Regions from separate parts of the Bradyrhizobium sp. BR 1432 genome, predicted to be linked through region 3. Evidence: predicted binding sites of a transcription regulator. Region 3 holds the regulator's gene; each other region holds the start of a gene.
The links. The regulator LexA, encoded in region 3, represses DNA repair genes until DNA is damaged. The targets are predictions, from matches to a motif close to TGTTCNNNNTGTGTTCNG.
Positions count from the first base shown of each region.

Region 1: a site for LexA is predicted at 2,495-2,512, ahead of uvrA (excinuclease ABC subunit UvrA). Genes of this name have one in related genera too.
Region 2: a site for LexA is predicted at 1,488-1,505, ahead of ACSKB8_RS06695 (ATP-dependent Clp protease adaptor ClpS). Genes of this name have one in related genera too.
Region 4: a site for LexA is predicted at 1,825-1,842, ahead of ACSKB8_RS06965 (DNA recombination protein RmuC). Genes of this name have one in related genera too.

Region 1 is NZ_JBPUGF010000003.1:6,412,677-6,416,885, forward strand. It holds gene uvrA (excinuclease ABC subunit UvrA) at 1-2,398, opposite strand, end outside; partial or broken gene ACSKB8_RS31150 (outer membrane protein) at 2,685-3,357, opposite strand; gene ACSKB8_RS31155 (outer membrane protein) at 3,591-4,209, opposite strand, start outside.
Region 2 is NZ_JBPUGF010000003.1:1,367,930-1,372,138, forward strand. It holds gene ACSKB8_RS06680 (methyl-accepting chemotaxis protein) at 1-88, opposite strand, end outside; gene ACSKB8_RS06685 (enoyl-CoA hydratase) at 202-972, opposite strand; gene ACSKB8_RS06690 (MarR family winged helix-turn-helix transcriptional regulator) at 969-1,409, opposite strand; gene ACSKB8_RS06695 (ATP-dependent Clp protease adaptor ClpS) at 1,548-2,699, shown strand; gene ACSKB8_RS06700 (AAA family ATPase) at 2,738-3,262, shown strand; gene ACSKB8_RS06705 (tannase/feruloyl esterase family alpha/beta hydrolase) at 3,296-4,209, opposite strand, start outside.
Region 3 is NZ_JBPUGF010000003.1:6,289,146-6,293,354, reverse strand. It holds gene ACSKB8_RS30520 (molybdopterin molybdotransferase MoeA) at 184-1,395, shown strand; gene lexA (transcriptional repressor LexA) at 1,572-2,273, shown strand; gene ACSKB8_RS30510 (hypothetical protein) at 2,453-2,683, shown strand; gene ACSKB8_RS30505 (hypothetical protein) at 2,851-3,285, shown strand; gene ACSKB8_RS30500 (ComEC/Rec2 family competence protein) at 3,425-4,209, opposite strand, start outside.
Region 4 is NZ_JBPUGF010000003.1:1,429,271-1,433,479, reverse strand. It holds gene ACSKB8_RS06970 (GIY-YIG nuclease family protein) at 158-460, opposite strand; gene ACSKB8_RS06965 (DNA recombination protein RmuC) at 594-1,793, opposite strand; gene def (peptide deformylase) at 1,965-2,492, shown strand; gene fmt (methionyl-tRNA formyltransferase) at 2,685-3,620, shown strand; gene truA (tRNA pseudouridine(38-40) synthase TruA) at 3,739-4,209, shown strand, end outside.

The sequences.
Region 1 (4,209 bases), 120 kb from region 3:
AGGTGACGTAGACGTCGGGCAGGAAGTGCATTTCGATCTTGATGACGCCGTCGCCCTGGCAGGCCTCGCAGCGGCCGCCCTTGACGTTGAAGGAGAAGCGGCCGGGCTCGTAACCGCGCGCCTTGGCCTCGGGCAGGCCGGCGAACCATTCGCGGATCGGCGTGAAGGCGCCGGTGTAGGTCGCGGGGTTGGAGCGCGGGGTGCGGCCGATCGGCGACTGGTCGATGTCGATGATCTTGTCGATATGCTCGAGGCCCTCGATGCGGTCGTGCGGCGCGGCGCCCTCGCTGGCATTGTTCAGCTTGCGGGCGATGGCGCGGTAGAGCGTGTCGATCAAGAGCGTCGACTTGCCACCGCCGGAGACGCCGGTGACGCAGGTGAACAGGCCGAGCGGAATTTCGGCGGTGACGTTCTTGAGGTTATTGCCGCGCGCATTGACCACCTTGATGGTGCGGCGATGGTTCGGCGGGCGCCGCTCCGGCACCTCGACCTCGAGCTCGCCGGTCAGGTACTTGCCGGTCAGCGATTTCGGGTTGCGCATGATCTCGGCGGGCGTGCCTTCGGCGACGATGTAGCCGCCATGCATGCCGGCGCCGGGGCCAATGTCGAGCACGTAGTCGGCGAGGCGAATGGCGTCCTCGTCGTGCTCGACCACGACCACGGTATTACCGAGGTCGCGCAGGCGCTTCAGTGTATCGAGCAGGCGCGCATTGTCGCGCTGGTGCAGGCCGATCGAGGGCTCGTCGAGCACGTAGAGCACGCCTGTTAGCCCCGAGCCGATCTGCGAGGCCAAGCGGATGCGCTGGCTCTCGCCGCCGGACAGCGTGCCGGAGGAGCGGGACAAGGTGAGATAGTTGAGGCCGACGTCGAGCAGGAAGGTGAGGCGCTCGCGGATTTCTTTCAGGATGCGGCCGGCGATCTCGTTCTGCTGCGCGTTGAGCGCATCAGGCACGGTCTCAAACCACTCGCCCGCCTTCTTGACCGACAGCTCCGAGATCTCGCCAATATGCTTGCCGCCGATCTTGACGCAAAGCGCCTCGGGCTTGAGCCGAAACCCGCGGCAGCCCTCGCAGGGTACGTCGTGGAAATATTTCGCCAGCTCCTCGCGCGCCCATTCGCTCTCGGTCTCGCGGTAGCGGCGGTTGATGTTGGTGATGACGCCCTCGAACGGCTTCTTGGTGTCGTAGGAGCGCACGCCATCCTGGTAGGAGAACTTGATCTCGTCCTCGCCGGAGCCGTAGAGGATCGCGTCCTTGGTCTTCTTGGCGAGATCCTTCCACTTGGTGTCGAGCGTGAACTTGTAGTGCTTGCCGAGCGCGGTCAGCGTCTGCTCGTAATAGGGCGACGACGATTTGGCCCAGGGCGCGATCGCGCCCTTGCGCAAGGACAGCTCCTTGTCGGGGATCACGAGATCCTCGTCGACATGCTGCTCGACGCCGAGGCCGCCGCAGGCGGGACAGGCACCGTAGGGATTGTTGAACGAAAACAGTCTGGGCTCGATCTCGGGGATGGTGAAGCCGGAGACCGGGCAGGCGAACTTTTCCGAGAACAGGATGCGCTCGGGCCCGCTCTTGTCGTGGATTTTCGCGGTCTTCTTTTTCTCTTTCTCTTCCGCAGGCGCAGCTGCGGGCGCGTCGGCGAACTCGACGACGGCGAGGCCTTCGGCGAGCTTCAGCGCGGTCTCAAAGCTCTCCGCAAGGCGCTGGCCGATGTCGGGGCGCACCACGATGCGGTCGACCACGACGTCGATGTCGTGCGGGAATTTCTTGTCGAGCGTCGGCGCTTCCGCCAGCTCGTAGAAGCTGCCGTCGATCTTGACGCGCTGAAAGCCCTTCTTGAGCCACTCGGCGAGCTCTTTGCGGTACTCGCCCTTGCGGCCGCGCACGACCGGAGCGAGCAGATAGAGGCGGGTGCCTTCGGGCAGCGCCAGCACGCGGTCGACCATCTGCGAGACGGTCTGGCTCTCGATCGGCAGGCCCGTGGCCGGTGAATAGGGTACGCCGACGCGCGCCCAGAGCAGGCGCATATAGTCGTAGATCTCGGTGACGGTGCCGACGGTGGAGCGCGGGTTCTTCGAGGTCGTCTTCTGCTCGATCGAGATGGCCGGCGATAGCCCGTCGATCTGATCGACGTCGGGCTTCTGCATCATCTCCAGGAATTGGCGCGCATAGGCCGACAGCAACTCGACGTAGCGGCGCTGGCCCTCGGCATAGATGGTGTCGAAGGCGAGCGAGGATTTGCCCGAGCCTGACAGGCCCGTGAACACCACCAGCTTGTCGCGGGGAATCTCGACGTCGATGTTCTTGAGGTTGTGCTCGCGCGCGCCACGGATCGTAATTGCGCGCAGGCTCGAGCCCGCGTTCTGTTGTTGGCGCTTGGCCTTGATCACTTCGTCCATCCCGGTGGTCCTCAAGGAATCCCAAAGACGCGCGATCGCGCCAATGCAAAAGGCGCGCTTCGCCCGGAACCGGGATCGGCGCCAATGGGTATGGCAGCGAACGTAGGAAGAACGGGCGCGGATTTCCAGTGGCCTTTGCGAATCGTCAACGGATTGTTGGTGCGCTGGCGGCATCTGGCGGCAGGAGCGGCGGAACTGCGGAAAGGGCGCTCAAAACAAAAAAGGCCGGCGCGAGGCCGGCCTTTCGTGACGATGTGACGTCGGTCGCGAAGATCAGTACTTCAGATCAGTACTTGGCGACGACCGGGCCGCCGAAGTGATAGTTCACGCCAACCTGCACGGTGTGGAAGTTGATCGTGCCGGACGCCAGCGGAGTGCCGAGGTTGGAGAAGTAGTTCTCGCTGCCGAGGCTGCGGATAGAGGTACTCGCCCTTGACCGACCACTGCGGAGCGAAGAACGCTTCAACGCCCGCACCGACGGTCCAGCCGGAGTGCCACTTGCTGTCGGAGACGCTCACGCCCAGCGCGCTGAGGGTGATCTTGTTGTCGATCCAGGCGTAACCACCGGTCCCGTAGAACAGGAAGTTATTGACGGCCCAGCCGATACGGCCACGCACGGTGCCGAGCGCATCGGTCTTGGAAGCCACGGTGATGCCAAGCGCGGTCGCCGAAGCGTTGACGTCAGCCCAGGCGCCATCCGCCTCGATGCCGAACACGACGTTGCCGGTCTGCCAGTTGTAGCCGGCGGTGCCGCCGACGAAGCCGCCCTGCATCTTCGGGTCGGTCGAAGTAGCTTCCCAAGCGCCGCCGCCGACGACACCGAGATAGAAGCCGGTCCAGTTATAGACAGCAACCGGAGCGATCGGCGCCTTGGTGTAGGGGCGGGCTGCGAGATCAGCGGCCGAAGCCGGAGCAGCGAGAGCGAACAAACAGGCCGAAGCCAACAAAACCTTCTTCATCTTCAATCTAATCCCAGTCCCAGTTTCTGTTGTTGCCTTCCATGCCGGAAGGGCAGCGGACTCAACGGCCCAACTAATGCCGTGCTTACACCACTAAAGCCGCAAGTTGTGTCTCCGAAAAGCCACAACAGCCCCCAAAACGTGGCAAGTGCTAACCTATTGTTCCGAAGAGCACGCAAGCAAAAGGCCGGCGCGGGGCCGGCCTTCAATCTCTCAGTGATATCAGGTAGATATCAGTATTTTGCGATGAGCGGACCGCCCCAGCGATAATTCACGCGGATCAAGCCGATATCAACATCCTGGCTGATGCGCTCGGAGCGCGTGACAACACCGAGCGGCGCACCGACGAAATTGCCGGACCCGGTGAAGTTGATCGTGCGGTTGCCGAGGAAGATGTGATCGTACTCGAAGCCGACCGACCAGTTCGGCGCAAATCCGAACTCGATGCCCGCGCCCACCGTGCCGCCCCAACGGGTCTCGTTGGCCCGGTCGAACTCGAGGCCTGTCGCCAAATCGAAGGTCCGATAGCGGTCACCGACGACGGCGCCGCCGCCCTTCACGTAGAGCAGCACATTGTTCCAGGCGTAGCCGACCTGGCCGGTGATCAAACCGAACGAGTCGATCTTCGAGCGGTTGCGAAGGGCGAACAGCGCGCTGTCATTGTCGCCAGAAAAGTCGGCCCAGTTGCCCTGGCCTTCGACGCCGAACACCCAATTGGCCGACTGCCAGCGATAGCCAATCTGGCCACCGACCGTGCCGCCGGTCGCGTTGTGGCAGCCTTCGCCGACCAGAGTGCCGGTCACAGGCGTCACGAAGTCCCAGCACTTGTGGCTGGTGCCGCCGCCGCCGTTG
Region 2 (4,209 bases), 4.9 Mb from region 3:
GGATCGCCGTGCTGGTCAGCGCACCAACCGCCAGCAGCGCCATCAACACCAGGAGAAGCGTGCTTACCGATTTCTTAAACATTGCCATGGGCCGGGGCCTACTCGTCACGAATAGGCCACCTTGCATCGCGACATGCCAAGGTTTGGTTAAGGCTTTAATCAAATACCCGCGGTTGTGCCTGCCGGTAGGGCCGCGTTCCTTCACCCAACCTTGGTGAAATCAGGCGGACGGCGCTCCGCAAAGGCGGTGAATGCCTCGCGCGCTTCGGCGGTGCGCAGGCGCTGCGCGAACTGCTCGCCCTCCGCGTTCATCTGCGCGACCAGCGCCTCGCCATTGCGCATCAGCCGCTTGGTGGCGATGAGCGCGCCGGCCGGCTGGCGGGCCAGACGCTGGGCGAGTGCGAGCGCCTCGGTATCGAGCCGGTCGAGCGGCACCACCCAGTTGGCGAGGCCCCATTCCAGCGCGGCCTGCGCCGGCACCGTCTCGCCAAGCGCAAACATCTCGTAGGCCCGGGCATAGCCGATGCGCGCCGGCATCAACAGGCTGGAGGCGGCTTCCGGTACCAGCGCCAGGCCGACGAACGGCGTCGACAATTGCGCATTGTCGGCGAGCACGACGAGATCGCAATGCAACAGCATCGTGGTGCCGACACCGACGGCGCGGCCCTGCACGGCCGCAACCAGCGGCCGGGTGCATCGTGCCAGCGACTGGATGAAGCGCACGACGTTGCGGCTGCCTTCCGATTTGCCCGCAGCAACCGCCGCGAATTCGCCGACATCGTTGCCGGCAGTGAACATGTCGCCCTCGCCGCGGATCAGGATCACGCGGGCCGACGGATCGAACTCGGCGGATTCGATGCTGTCGGCGAGCTTGCCGTACATCGCGTCCGTGAGCGCGTTCTTCTTGTCGGGGCGCGCCAATGTCAGCGTGAGAATTCCGCCATTGCTCTCGATCCGGACGTGCTCGGTCATTCCTCTACTCCTCTTGGAAACTTGTCCTGAATGCTCGTCAGCCAGCGCGCGACGATGTCGATCTCAGCAACCGTAAATCCTTCCGTCAGCGCCGCGTTGACCTCCGCCGCGCCTGCTTTCGCCTGCGCCAGCGCGGTGCGCCCCTTCGGCGTCAGCCAGATCCGCCAGGCGCGGCCGTCCTCGCGGTCGGCTCGCCGCTCGATCAGTTTGGCGGCCGCGGTGCGGTCGACGAGGCCGGAAATGCCGGCCGGGCCAAGATCGAGCGCCGCGCCCGCCTCGCCCATCAGCACGCCGTCCTGTCGGCCGAGGATGAAGAGCAGCCCGGCCTGCGCCGGCGTCACCTCGCTCTCGGGCCGAGCCGCCATCCAGCGCTGCAACCGGCGTTGCGCGACGCTCAGCAGGTAGATCAGCCGATGGTGGGGTACTTTAGTTCGCATGCGAAATATATATCGGGGTTGGTGGGATTGTCAAAAGAGCTTGCTAAGCGCCACACGCTTGACCGCCGGCTCTTTTTATGTTCCTTATTTGTTCTGTTCTAGTTTTGGTTGTGGCGGAGTTATTTCATGACGGACGATGTGCGCGGCGAGCGTGAGCCGGCTCAGCTCGTGATTTACAACGATGACGACACGCCGGACGAGTTCGTCATCGGGCTGCTCCGCCAGGTTTTTGGCAAGTCGGACCGCGAAGCAGCCGCTCTGATGATGCGGATCGAGCGCGAGGAGAAAGCCGCCTGCGGTCCCTACCCGCAATCCGTCGCAGAGGCGCTTTTCAAGTCGGCCAGTCAATATATTTGGCTGGGCCAGCATCCCCTGAAGATCACGCTGGAAGAGATCAGGACTCCCTGTGAGCTCTGCGGCAAGCCGAAAGGGCAGACGGATGTTCGCATCGGCAGCCGTACCGTGTGGCTATGCAACGACTGCATGCGCGCCGCAGACACCGTGAATGCGCCGCAAGAACCGGAAAAGGAGCTCGAACACGCCTGCGAGGTGCTGGACTGGCACTTCACCGGCGTCCCACGCAGCAAGCTCGTGACCACGATCCGTCAGTTTCCCGGCCATATGCGGGTAGATCTCCAGGCCGCGATCGACCGCCTGTTCGGCAAGGCGATCCGGCTTTTCGGGCTGAACGAGGAACAGCGCTACGAAACGCTGTCGATTTCACGGCTCCTTCGGGAAGGCCGCAACGCGCTCGCGATTGCACCGCTGCAATATTCTGACCTCGATGTCGGCGAGAAGAGCCCGGTCAAGTGCCTCGATAACGGTCTGTGGCTGTGCGAGCAGGATGGTCTTCGCTACGCGGTATTGCTCTGCGCGCACCGCGAATACAGCCGCGAGCCGGGGATTCGACTAGAAATCGTTGTGCCTGCGGGCACCGCAGGCGCAGTCCTCGTCCAGCAATGCTTCGGCGAATTGGAACAGGCCGTGCAAGCCGCGCGCACCTATCGCGGAAAAATCCTCTCGCTTGATGCCAACTCTGACTATCGCGGATACTCGCGCGGCATCACCGTGCATCGGTTGCCGCCGGTGTCGCGGAACGAGGTGATCCTCCCGGAGCGGACCTTGCGGCTGCTCGATCGCAACGTGCTGAATTTCGTCGGCACGCGCGATCAGTTGCGCCGGCTTGGCCAGTCGACACGCAAGGGCATCCTTTTGTACGGGCCGCCCGGCACGGGCAAGACCCACACGATCCGCTATCTCGCAACACATTTGCCGGGCATACGACGCTGATCATCACCGCCGAGCAAATCGGCCTTCTCGGTGCCTATATGAGCCTGGCACGGCTGCTTCAGCCGTCGATGGTCGTGATCGAGGACGTCGATCTCATTGCCCGCGACCGCGACGACATGGGGCCGTGTGAGGAGTCCATGTTGAACAAATTGCTCAACGAGATGGACGGGCTGAAGGAGGACGCAGACATCCTGTTCATCCTGACCACCAATCGGCCGGAGGACCTCGAAAGTGCGCTCGCCGGTCGCCCCGGTCGCATCGACCAGGCGATCGAAGTGCCCCTGCCTGACGAGACCGGCCGCAACAAGCTGGCTCGGCTCTATGGCAAAGGACTGCCGCTCAATGATGCGGTCGTCGCGGAGGCCGCCCGACGCAGCGAGGGCACGAGCTGCGCGTTCATCAAGGAACTGATGCGACGGCTGGCGCAGGCCAGCCTCGCTCGCGATGGCGGCAACTCCGTAACGTCAGCCGATATCGACGAGGCCCTCGATGACATGCTGTTCTCCGGCGGCCGCCTCAATGCGCGCCTGCTCGGCGGCGCGCAGGAGATGGCAGCGGGATGAAGTTAGTCGCGAAGGCCAGCCGGCCTCCTCCCTTTAGGGCGCACAGGTGAAGCTCGAGGCCTCCGTCAACGGGCCGCGCTTGTAGTGCGGCCAGGCTGGCCAGCGGCACAGCGGCAGCGCGCGGGTCACCGCAAACGACGGCGCCTCGATCTTCTGCTCGGTGACTTCGAGATCGCCGGGCGCCTTGCCGTTCTCGACCCAGTCGACCAGCGCGCTCAGCATGTCGACATTGGCCGGCGCCCCGGAGCCGACATGGTCGACACCGGGGGCGGTGTAGAGCCGCGCAAACTCGGCGGTCTCGGCCTTGCCGAGCTTGCGCTCGACGCTCTCGAAATAGCGGATGCCGGCATAGGGGCTCTGTGCGTAGTCGGCCATGTGCTCGAGCATGATCAGCCGACCGCCGCGCATCCGGAAGCGGCTGAGATCGGGATCGGTCGAATCCATCAGCTTGGAGACTTCGAGCAGCCGCGCCTTGTGCTCCTCCAGCTTGTAGGTGGTGACGTCAAGCTTGGGATCGCGCGCGAACACATATTGAATGCCTCCGGCGCCATAGATCCAGGCGATGCCATTGTTGGGCGCAGGCGGCTGCGCCGGCGGCGCGGTGCCGAGCCACCAGGCCACCCAGCCGCCGGTCGGGCCGATTGCCGGCGTGTCCTCGCCGGAGATGCCCCAACCCGGATAATCGTCGAGACCATTGGCGAGCGCGAACGGGAATTTGTAGGTGCCATGCAGCGTGTTCACGGCCTTGATCTGCGCCTCAGTGAGACACTGATCGCCGCTCTGGCCCGCCGCGCAGCGCAGCGTCTCGACCTTGAACGCCGCCTTGCAGGCGACCGGATCCTGCACCAGCGCATCGTCGGAGCCATCGGCCTTGTCGCAGGCCGCGCGCACGGCATCACCCACGAGCTTGACCTGTGCCGGATTGATCCAACCCGCGCCCATGGTCG
Region 3 (4,209 bases):
ATGGCCACCCTGGTACCAATCTGCCTCGTCCTGGAGATCATGTCGCGCCGGGCCTGACGTCGCCTTCGTTGCCTATGAATGCGTCGTCGGGATGATCATCCCGCTCGGCTGCTCTTTTGCCTCTGCGCTCGCGCTCGGCTAGAAGGCTTCCTGCCAATTCGTCCGCGAGCAGGAGTTTTCGCCGTGGCTCTCATGCCGGTTTCCGATGCGCTTGCCGCCGTGCTTGCCGGCGCGGAGCCTCTGGCCGAGGAAATGGTTGCTCTCGACGCAGCCTTCCACCGTGTGCTCGCCCGCGACGTGGCGGCGCTGCGCACGCAGCCGCCTGAAGCAATGTCCGCGATGGATGGTTATGCCGTGCGCGCGGCCGACGCGGGGGCGATCGATTCCCAGCTGACGGTGATTGGCGAGGTAGCCGCGGGGCGTCCGTTCGCGGGAACGGTCGGCGCCGGCGAAGCCGTGCGGATCTTCACCGGCGGCGTCGTTCCCAACGGTGCCGACGCCGTCGTGATCCAGGAGGATACGGTCGCGGACGGCAAGCGCATCACGATCAAGGAAGCCGCGATTCCCGGCCGGCACATCCGCCCCGCAGGCGTCGACTTCTCCGAAGGCGCCGTGCTCCTGCGCAAGGGAACCCGCCTCACCGAGCGCGACCTCGCGCTCGCCGCCGCCATGAATTACCCCCAGCTTGCCGTCTGCCGCCGTCCGAAGGTCGCGATCCTCGCCACCGGCAACGAACTGGTGATGCCGGGCACCACGCCCGGCCGCGGCCAGATCGTCTATTCCAACGGCTATGCCCTGCACGCGCTCGCCCGCAGCGAGGGGGCTGACACCATCGACCTCGGCATTGCCGCCGACACGCTGGAGGCCACCACCGCCGGCATCCGCCGCGCCCGCGAGAGCGGCGCCGACATCCTGGTCACGACCGGCGGTGCATCGGTCGGCGACCACGATCTTGTCCAGCAGGCGCTGAGGGACGAAGGTATCTCGATGGCGTTCTGGAAGATTGCGATGCGCCCGGGCAAGCCGATGATGCATGGACGGCTCGGCGCGATGCGCGTGATCGGCCTGCCGGGTAATCCCGTCTCGTCCTATGTGTGCGCCTTCCTGTTCATGGTCCCGCTGATTCGTGCGGTGTCGGGTCGATCCGTGATTCATCACCGCCATGAGCGCGCCGTGCTCGGCCGCGATGTGGGCGCAAACGATATGCGCGCGGATTATCTTCGCGCACGTCTGGAACAGCGCGACGACGGCACGCTGGTGGCCGTTCCCGTCAATCACCAGGATTCCTCGCTGCTTGCGAATCTCGCTGCGGCGCAGGCACTTCTCGTGCGCGCACCGTTCGCGCCGAAAGCCGGAGCCGGCTCGCCTTGCGAGGTGCTGCGCCTGCCCGTCTGAGCGCACCACCACACGTGTTCCGCGAACTTTGTCGCGTTCACGGTAAATTAAGCAGTTGCGGAACACATATCGAACATATAGTGTCCGTTCATGATTTGTTTCGAGGATGTAGCGGTTCGCCGCTCCAATTCAGCGTCTCGGAATCGAACGACATCGACCGGGGGACTTTGGTCGAGATGTTAACGCGCAAACAATACGAGCTTCTGCGGTTCATCAGCGAACGTCTGAAGGAAAGCGGCGTGCCGCCCTCCTTCGACGAGATGAAGGATGCGCTCGACCTGCGCTCGAAATCGGGCATCCATCGCCTGATCACCGCGCTGGAGGAGCGCGGCTTCATCCGCCGCCTGCCCAACCGCGCTCGCGCCATCGAGGTGATCAAGCTGCCTGAGCTCCAGGCCGCCGCCGGCAACCGCCGCGGCTTCACGCCAAGCGTCATCGAGGGCAATCTCGGCAAGGTGCGCGCGAGCTCCAGTCCGCCCGCCGACGAGGGCGAGCGTCCCGTTGCGGTGCCCGTGATGGGTCGCATCGCAGCCGGTACGCCGATCGAAGCGTTGCAGACCCGCAGTCACACCATCAGCGTGCCGCCCGACATGCTCGGCTCGGGCGAACACTATGCGCTCGAAGTGCGCGGCGATTCGATGGTCGAGGCCGGCATCCTCGACGGCGACATGGCGCTGATCCAGCGCAACGAGAGCGCCGATACCGGCGACATCGTGGTGGCGCTGATCGACGACGAGGAAGCGACGCTCAAGCGCTTCCGCCGCCGCGGCGCCTCGATCGCGCTCGAACCCGCCAACGCCGCCTACGAGGTGCGCATCCTGCCGCCGAACCGGGTGAAGATTCAGGGCAAGCTGATCGGGCTGTACCGCAAGTACTGAGACGACCCAGCGGTCATTCGATATCAATGATTCCGATTGGAGCGGACGGATTGTCCGCTCCAGCTGGATAGTCTTTCTGATCTTGGGCAGATTATCTGGCCCCTCTCCCAGCGCTATGTCCTCGACATGCCGCCCGAAGCACTCATCGCTTTGCGGCTCAAGAGATCGAGGAGACAACGATGCGCAAGATCGTTTTGAGCGCGTTCGCCAGTATGCTGATCGCTGCATCGGCAGCGCAAGCATTCGCAGCACAATCGCAGCACCATCCCCGCAAGTCGGCGCACGCAACAACGACCGAGCAATTGCGTAGCGCCCGAAATGCCGTCGCGCGACAACCACAGCCGAGTTGGCCATATTCCGATGGTCGGCGCCCGCAGGCCGCTGACGCTCGCATCCGCCAAATGCACTAAAGCGAACTTTGTTCCTATCGGATTCGGGAAAGATAATGTGATCGCATCCTGCTGACGCCAGCCGCAGATTCGCCCACAACCAAGCAGAACGTTACGTGCTTCCACTCTGATAGAGGCTTGCGCCTCCGAAAGAGGCGCGGGTTGCTATCTTCGAATAGGAGCACCCGATGTGTGACTACAGTCTGCATGCCGTTGCATCGCGCCCCGCCGAAGTCGGCGAGACGATCGTGTCGACAACGTTCCGCGGCACCTCGACGCGCGGTTTTGCTTCCGCGGCCGACCCGACCGTGGCCGTCTGCCTGCTGCCGGGAACGGAGCTCGCCTTCGCCGACAACGTCCGTTACGACAATCGTTGGATCTGGACGCGCACGATCAACTCCCGCGTCGGCAAGTTCGGCAAGATCGATCCGCACGTTCCCGATCGCCATCATGACGCGATCGAATTCCCCGACGGCAAATACGTGCTGGTGACGCAGCTCGTCGAAGGCCAGCGCGCAACCGTGCTGCAACTGCCGGTGACGCAGCCGGTCGGCGAGCGCGAGCACAAGCCGCAGATCGATGCCGACAGCCGGCCGACGATCACGCGTCTGCCGATCGGCTGAGCCGTCCCTGGCCACCAGGTCGGGCCAGGATTGAAAATGCCATCGCCGGCCGAGGCCGGCGAGATGGTATGATTTATGTTCTGCGAAAGTCCGGTTGGACCCGGACCAAGTCCTCGCATTTGTTCTTAATCGTCTGGCCTTAATCGTCGGCCTGCAAGTCGGTCTCCGCCGGAGTCGCGTCCCGGTTGCGGGCCGTAGCCGCCTTCGGCGCAAGGCTCCCGTCGAAATCACCCTCGCCGGCGCCGGCCGGGAGCCAAGGGCGGCTTGTGCCTCTCGCTCTCACAGCTTGAACTGCAAAACCGTCACCACGCTGCGTCAACGCCAGCGCGCCTTGACTGGTGAGACGCTGCCGATCGACCACCATCGCCGCACAATCCGGCGGCGCGGGCCGCCGCGTCACCACCAGCGCGGCGCGGCTGCAATCATCAGCCAGCGCGTCGATCCGCAAGGAAAGCGCAACCAGCCGCCCGTCGTCGAGCGGCGTCACGCAGCCCGCCTCGTCACACGACACGCCATCGGCCAGCGAGCTACTCCCGGCGTCGCGCGGATCGGCGTCGGCAGCTAACCACTCCCTAAGCAGAAAGCCGTCCTTGCTCGCCCGGATGACATGCAGGTGCCCGTCCCGGCCGCGCACCGCGACGCTCGCGCCGTCTCCGGCAATCAGGATGTCGGGCTGCCGCACCGACAGCCCCCAGGCAATGGAAGCCAACAACATCAGCGCACCAGACCAGCGCAAGGGTGTGCGCAACAGGCCCATCACGATGATCCCGAGGCTTGCCGCGATCAGCGGCGCGATGCCGAAGGCGGGGATGCGGCCGATTGCGCCCGGCAGTGCCGCCACCCAGCGCGATACCGCGACCATCCAGTCGTTCCCGATCCCCATCAGCCACCAGAACACGCCGTCGAGCCCGAAGGGAGCCGCGA
Region 4 (4,209 bases), 4.9 Mb from region 3:
GGGAAAAGACTCTGCTAGCCGGTTAGACGGAAGCCCTCACGGCTTCCCTCGGTGTCATCGTCCGCGAAGGCGGACGATCCAGTATCCACCAGCGTCTCGGCTCAATCACCCCCGCTGCGGCGTACTGGATGCCCCGCCTTCGCGGGGCATGACGGCATCATGGTGGCCCGGCTATCCCGGGATAAAGATCATCCCAATTTGGGTTCTGCTGCTCGATCAGTCGGATTTTCCAGGCCCTGTTCCACTTCTTGAGCCGCTTCTCCCGCTTGATCGCATTCTCGGGATCGTCGAACTGTTCGAAGTAGACCAGCCGGGCGACGTCATATTTCTCTGTGAAGCTCTCGATGAGTTTAGACTTGTGCTCGGCGATGCGGCGGACGAGGTCATTCGTCACGCCGATATAGAGCGTGCCGCCGATCTTGCTGGCGAGAATGTAGACGTAGTAGTGGCGTGCACTCATCTGCCGCCTTCCCCTCCGCTGTCATCGTCCGCGAAGGCGGACGATCCAGTAACCACCGGCCTCTCGGCTCAATCACCACCGCCACAGCGTACTGGATGCCCCGCCTGCGCGGGGCATGACAGTGTGCCTCAAGTCACTCCCCCGCCTGGAGCTTCCTCGGAAACAGCTCCGGCGCACCGGTGGCCACCAAATGTGGGCCTTCGGGCGCATCCGCCTTGCTGAAATCGAGCTCCTCGATTCGGCCGGCGCGTTTCTCGATCTTGTCGGCGGAGATCAGCACCTGCCTCACGTCCTCGTTGACGTCGGCAAAATGCTTTTGCAGTTTCAGCACGCGGTCGCGCAGGCGGCCGAGGTCGTCGCCCAGCTTGATCACCTCGGTGCGGATCTGGTCGGCGGCATCGCGCATGCGCGCGTCCTTCATGATCTGCTGCATGACTTGGATCGCGAGCATCAGCAGCGAGGGCGACACCAGCACGACGCGGGCGCGATAGGCCTTCTGGATCACGTCGTCGAAGCCGTCATGGATCTCGGCATAGACCGATTCCGACGGCACGAACATCAGCGCCATCTCCTGGGTCTCGCCGGTGACGAGATATTTTTCGGCGATGTCGCTGACGTGCTTCATCACGTCGCCGCGCAGCCGCTGCGTGGCGAGGCGCCGCTCCTCGTCGGTGCGGGCGTCGTGCAGCGCGGTCATTGCCTCCAGCGGAAATTTCGCATCGATGCAGAGCGGGCGCTGGTCCGGCAGGAACACGACGCAATCGGGCCGCTTGCCGGTTGAGAGCGTGAACTGGAACTCGTAGGACCCTTTTGGAAGACCGTCCTGGACGATCGCTTCCATCCGCGCCTGGCCGAAGGCGCCGCGCGACTGCTTGTTGGCGAGCACGTCGCGCAAGGTGGTGACCTGCGTGGTGAGGTCGGTGAGGTTCTTGTGCGCGCTGTCGATGATGCCGAGCCGCTCATGCAGCGCGCGCAGGCTCTCCATGGTGTTGCGGGTCGAATGTTCCATGGACTGGCCAACGCGATGTGTCACCGAATCCAGCCGCTCGTTGACCGCCCGCGCCATCTCGGCCTGGCGGCCGGCCAGCGCCTGGGTCATGGCGTCGACCCGGCCCGAGGCCTCGCTCTGGGCCCGCAGCACCTCGCTCAGGCGCTCCTCGAGCTCGTCGGCCCGGATCGCATGCGCCATCGCGAGTTCCGCGCCGCGCCGCCCGGAGCGCGCGATCACGATCGCAATCACTACCAGCAGGATGAGGACAAGGGCGCCGAAGCCGATCAGCGCATCGATCGTGCGCACCGGCCAGTCGCCCAGCATGACAATGATCTCGTTCATGCAGCCCCTTCTACCCGATTCGCCGGAATGCGCGAACGAAGAGGGAACGCCGGTGGTTAACGACCCACTAATTTTTATGGTTAACGAAAGCTCAAGTTTTATGGTTAGCGGAGGGTTAACGAAGTTCCTGGCCGGATTGACCGCATCCGGCGCGCAGCTTAAATCGCCGCCATGGCCCTCAGAGAAATCATCATCCTGCCCGACAAGCAGCTGCGTCTGATCTCCAAGCCGATCGAGAAGGTCACGCCGGAGATCCGCAAGCTTGCCGACGACATGTTCGAGACCATGTATGACGCGCCCGGCATCGGCCTCGCGGCGATCCAGGTCGCGCAGCCATTGCGGCTGATCACCATGGACCTCGCCAAGCGCGACGAGAACGGCGAGACCAAGCACGAGCCGCGTGTCTTCATCAACCCGGAGATTCTCTCCTCCTCGGAGGAACTTTCGGTGTACGAGGAAGGCTGCCTGTCGATCCCCGAATATTACGAGGAGGTCGAGCGTCCCGCGAAGGTGCGTGTGCGCTTCACCGACCTCGACGGCAAGGTGCACGAGGAGGATGCCGAAGGCCTCTATGCCACCTGCATCCAGCACGAGATCGATCATCTCAACGGCGTCTTGTTCGTCGACTATTTGTCGAAGCTCAAGCGCGACCGCGTGATGAAGAAGTTCGAGAAAGCCGCCAAGCGCGCGGGGGAGTAACCACGTCCCCCGCCGTCATGCCCGGCCAAAAGCGCGAAGCGCGTCTTCAAGCCCAAAAGCGCGAAGCGCGTCTTCAAGCTAAGGTGCCGGGCATCCACGTTCTTCGTCCGTCGAGTGAGAAAGAACGTGGATGGCCGGGACAAGCCCGGCCATGACGAGTACTCTGTTCCTTTCCGAGGATTGTCTCGTCCCATGCCCCTCCGCCTGATCTTCATGGGCACGCCCGATTTCTCCGTGCCGACGCTGCTCGAGCTGGTCGCGCATGGCCACGAGATCGCGGCCGTCTACACCCGCGCGCCGAAGCCGGGCGGGCGGCGCGGCCTGCAATTGCAGCCCACGCCGGTTGAAGAAGCTGCGCGAAAACTCGGTGTTCCCGTGCTGACGCCGAAGACATTGAAGACACCGGAAGCGCTCGACGAATTTCGCGCCTTCGATGCCGATGCCGCGGTCGTCGTCGCCTATGGCATGATCCTGCCGCAGGCCATCCTCGATGCGCCAAAGCTCGGCTGCTACAATCTGCACGCTTCGCTGTTGCCGCGCTGGCGCGGCGCCGCGCCGATCAATCGCGCCATCATGGCAGGCGATGCCGAGAGCGGCGTGATGGTGATGAAGATGGATGTCGGCCTCGACACCGGCGACGTCGCCATGGCCGAGCGGCTCGCGATCACTGACAATATGACCGCGCTCGATCTGCACGATCGCCTCTCCCGGCTCGGTGCCGATCTGATGGTGCGCGCCATGGCGGCGCTCGGACGCGGCGGGCTCCAGCTCAAAAAGCAGAGCGAGGACGGCGTCACCTATGCCGCCAAGATCGACAAGGCCGAGGCGCGGATCGACTGGACCAGGCCCGCGCGCGCGGTGCTGCGCCACATCCACGGCCTGTCGCCGTTCCCCGGTGCCTGGGCCGAGCTCGCGGACGTCAGCGAGAATGCGCGCGTCAAGATCCTGCGATGTGAATTGGCGAACGGCTCAGCTGCGCCCGGCGAGGTGCTCGACGACCACCTCACCATCGCCTGCGGCGAGGGTGCGATCCGCATCATCGAGCTCCAGCGCGAAGGCAAGGCCCGGATGCAGGCGGCTGACTTTTTGCGTGGCGTGCCGCTGAAGGCGGGCTCGAAGTTCAGCTGACGCTGTCACACCCCGCGAAAGGGGGGTATCCAGTACGCCGAGGCGTCTCGGTCGAACGGAGCCGTCGCAGAGTACTGGATCGTCCGCCTTCGCGGATGATGACACAACCCGGATTGAGATGCCCCGCTACAAGCTCACCATCGAATATGACGGCGCGCCGTTCTGCGGCTGGCAGGTGCAAGAGACGCTGCCCTCGGTGCAGGGCGCGCTGGAAGCTGCCGTCAAGGCGATGACCGGCGCGGACGCGCGGGTGCATGGCGCCGGCCGCACCGATGCCGGCGTGCACGCGCTCGGCCAGGTTGCGCATGTCGACATCGCGAAGCAATTTGCGCCGGATCGTTTTCGCGACGGGCTCAACGCGCATCTGCGCCCGCATCCGGTCGCGGTGCTCGAGGCCGAGATCGTCCCCGAGACCTTCGAGGCGCGCTTCTCGGCCATCAAGCGCCACTACCGCTACCGCATCATCAACACCCGCGCCAATCTCGCGCTCGACGTCGGCCACGCCTGGCGCGTGCCGCGACGGCTCGATGCCGACGCGATGCATGCGGCAGCACAACGCCTGCTCGGCAAGCACGATTTCACGACCTTC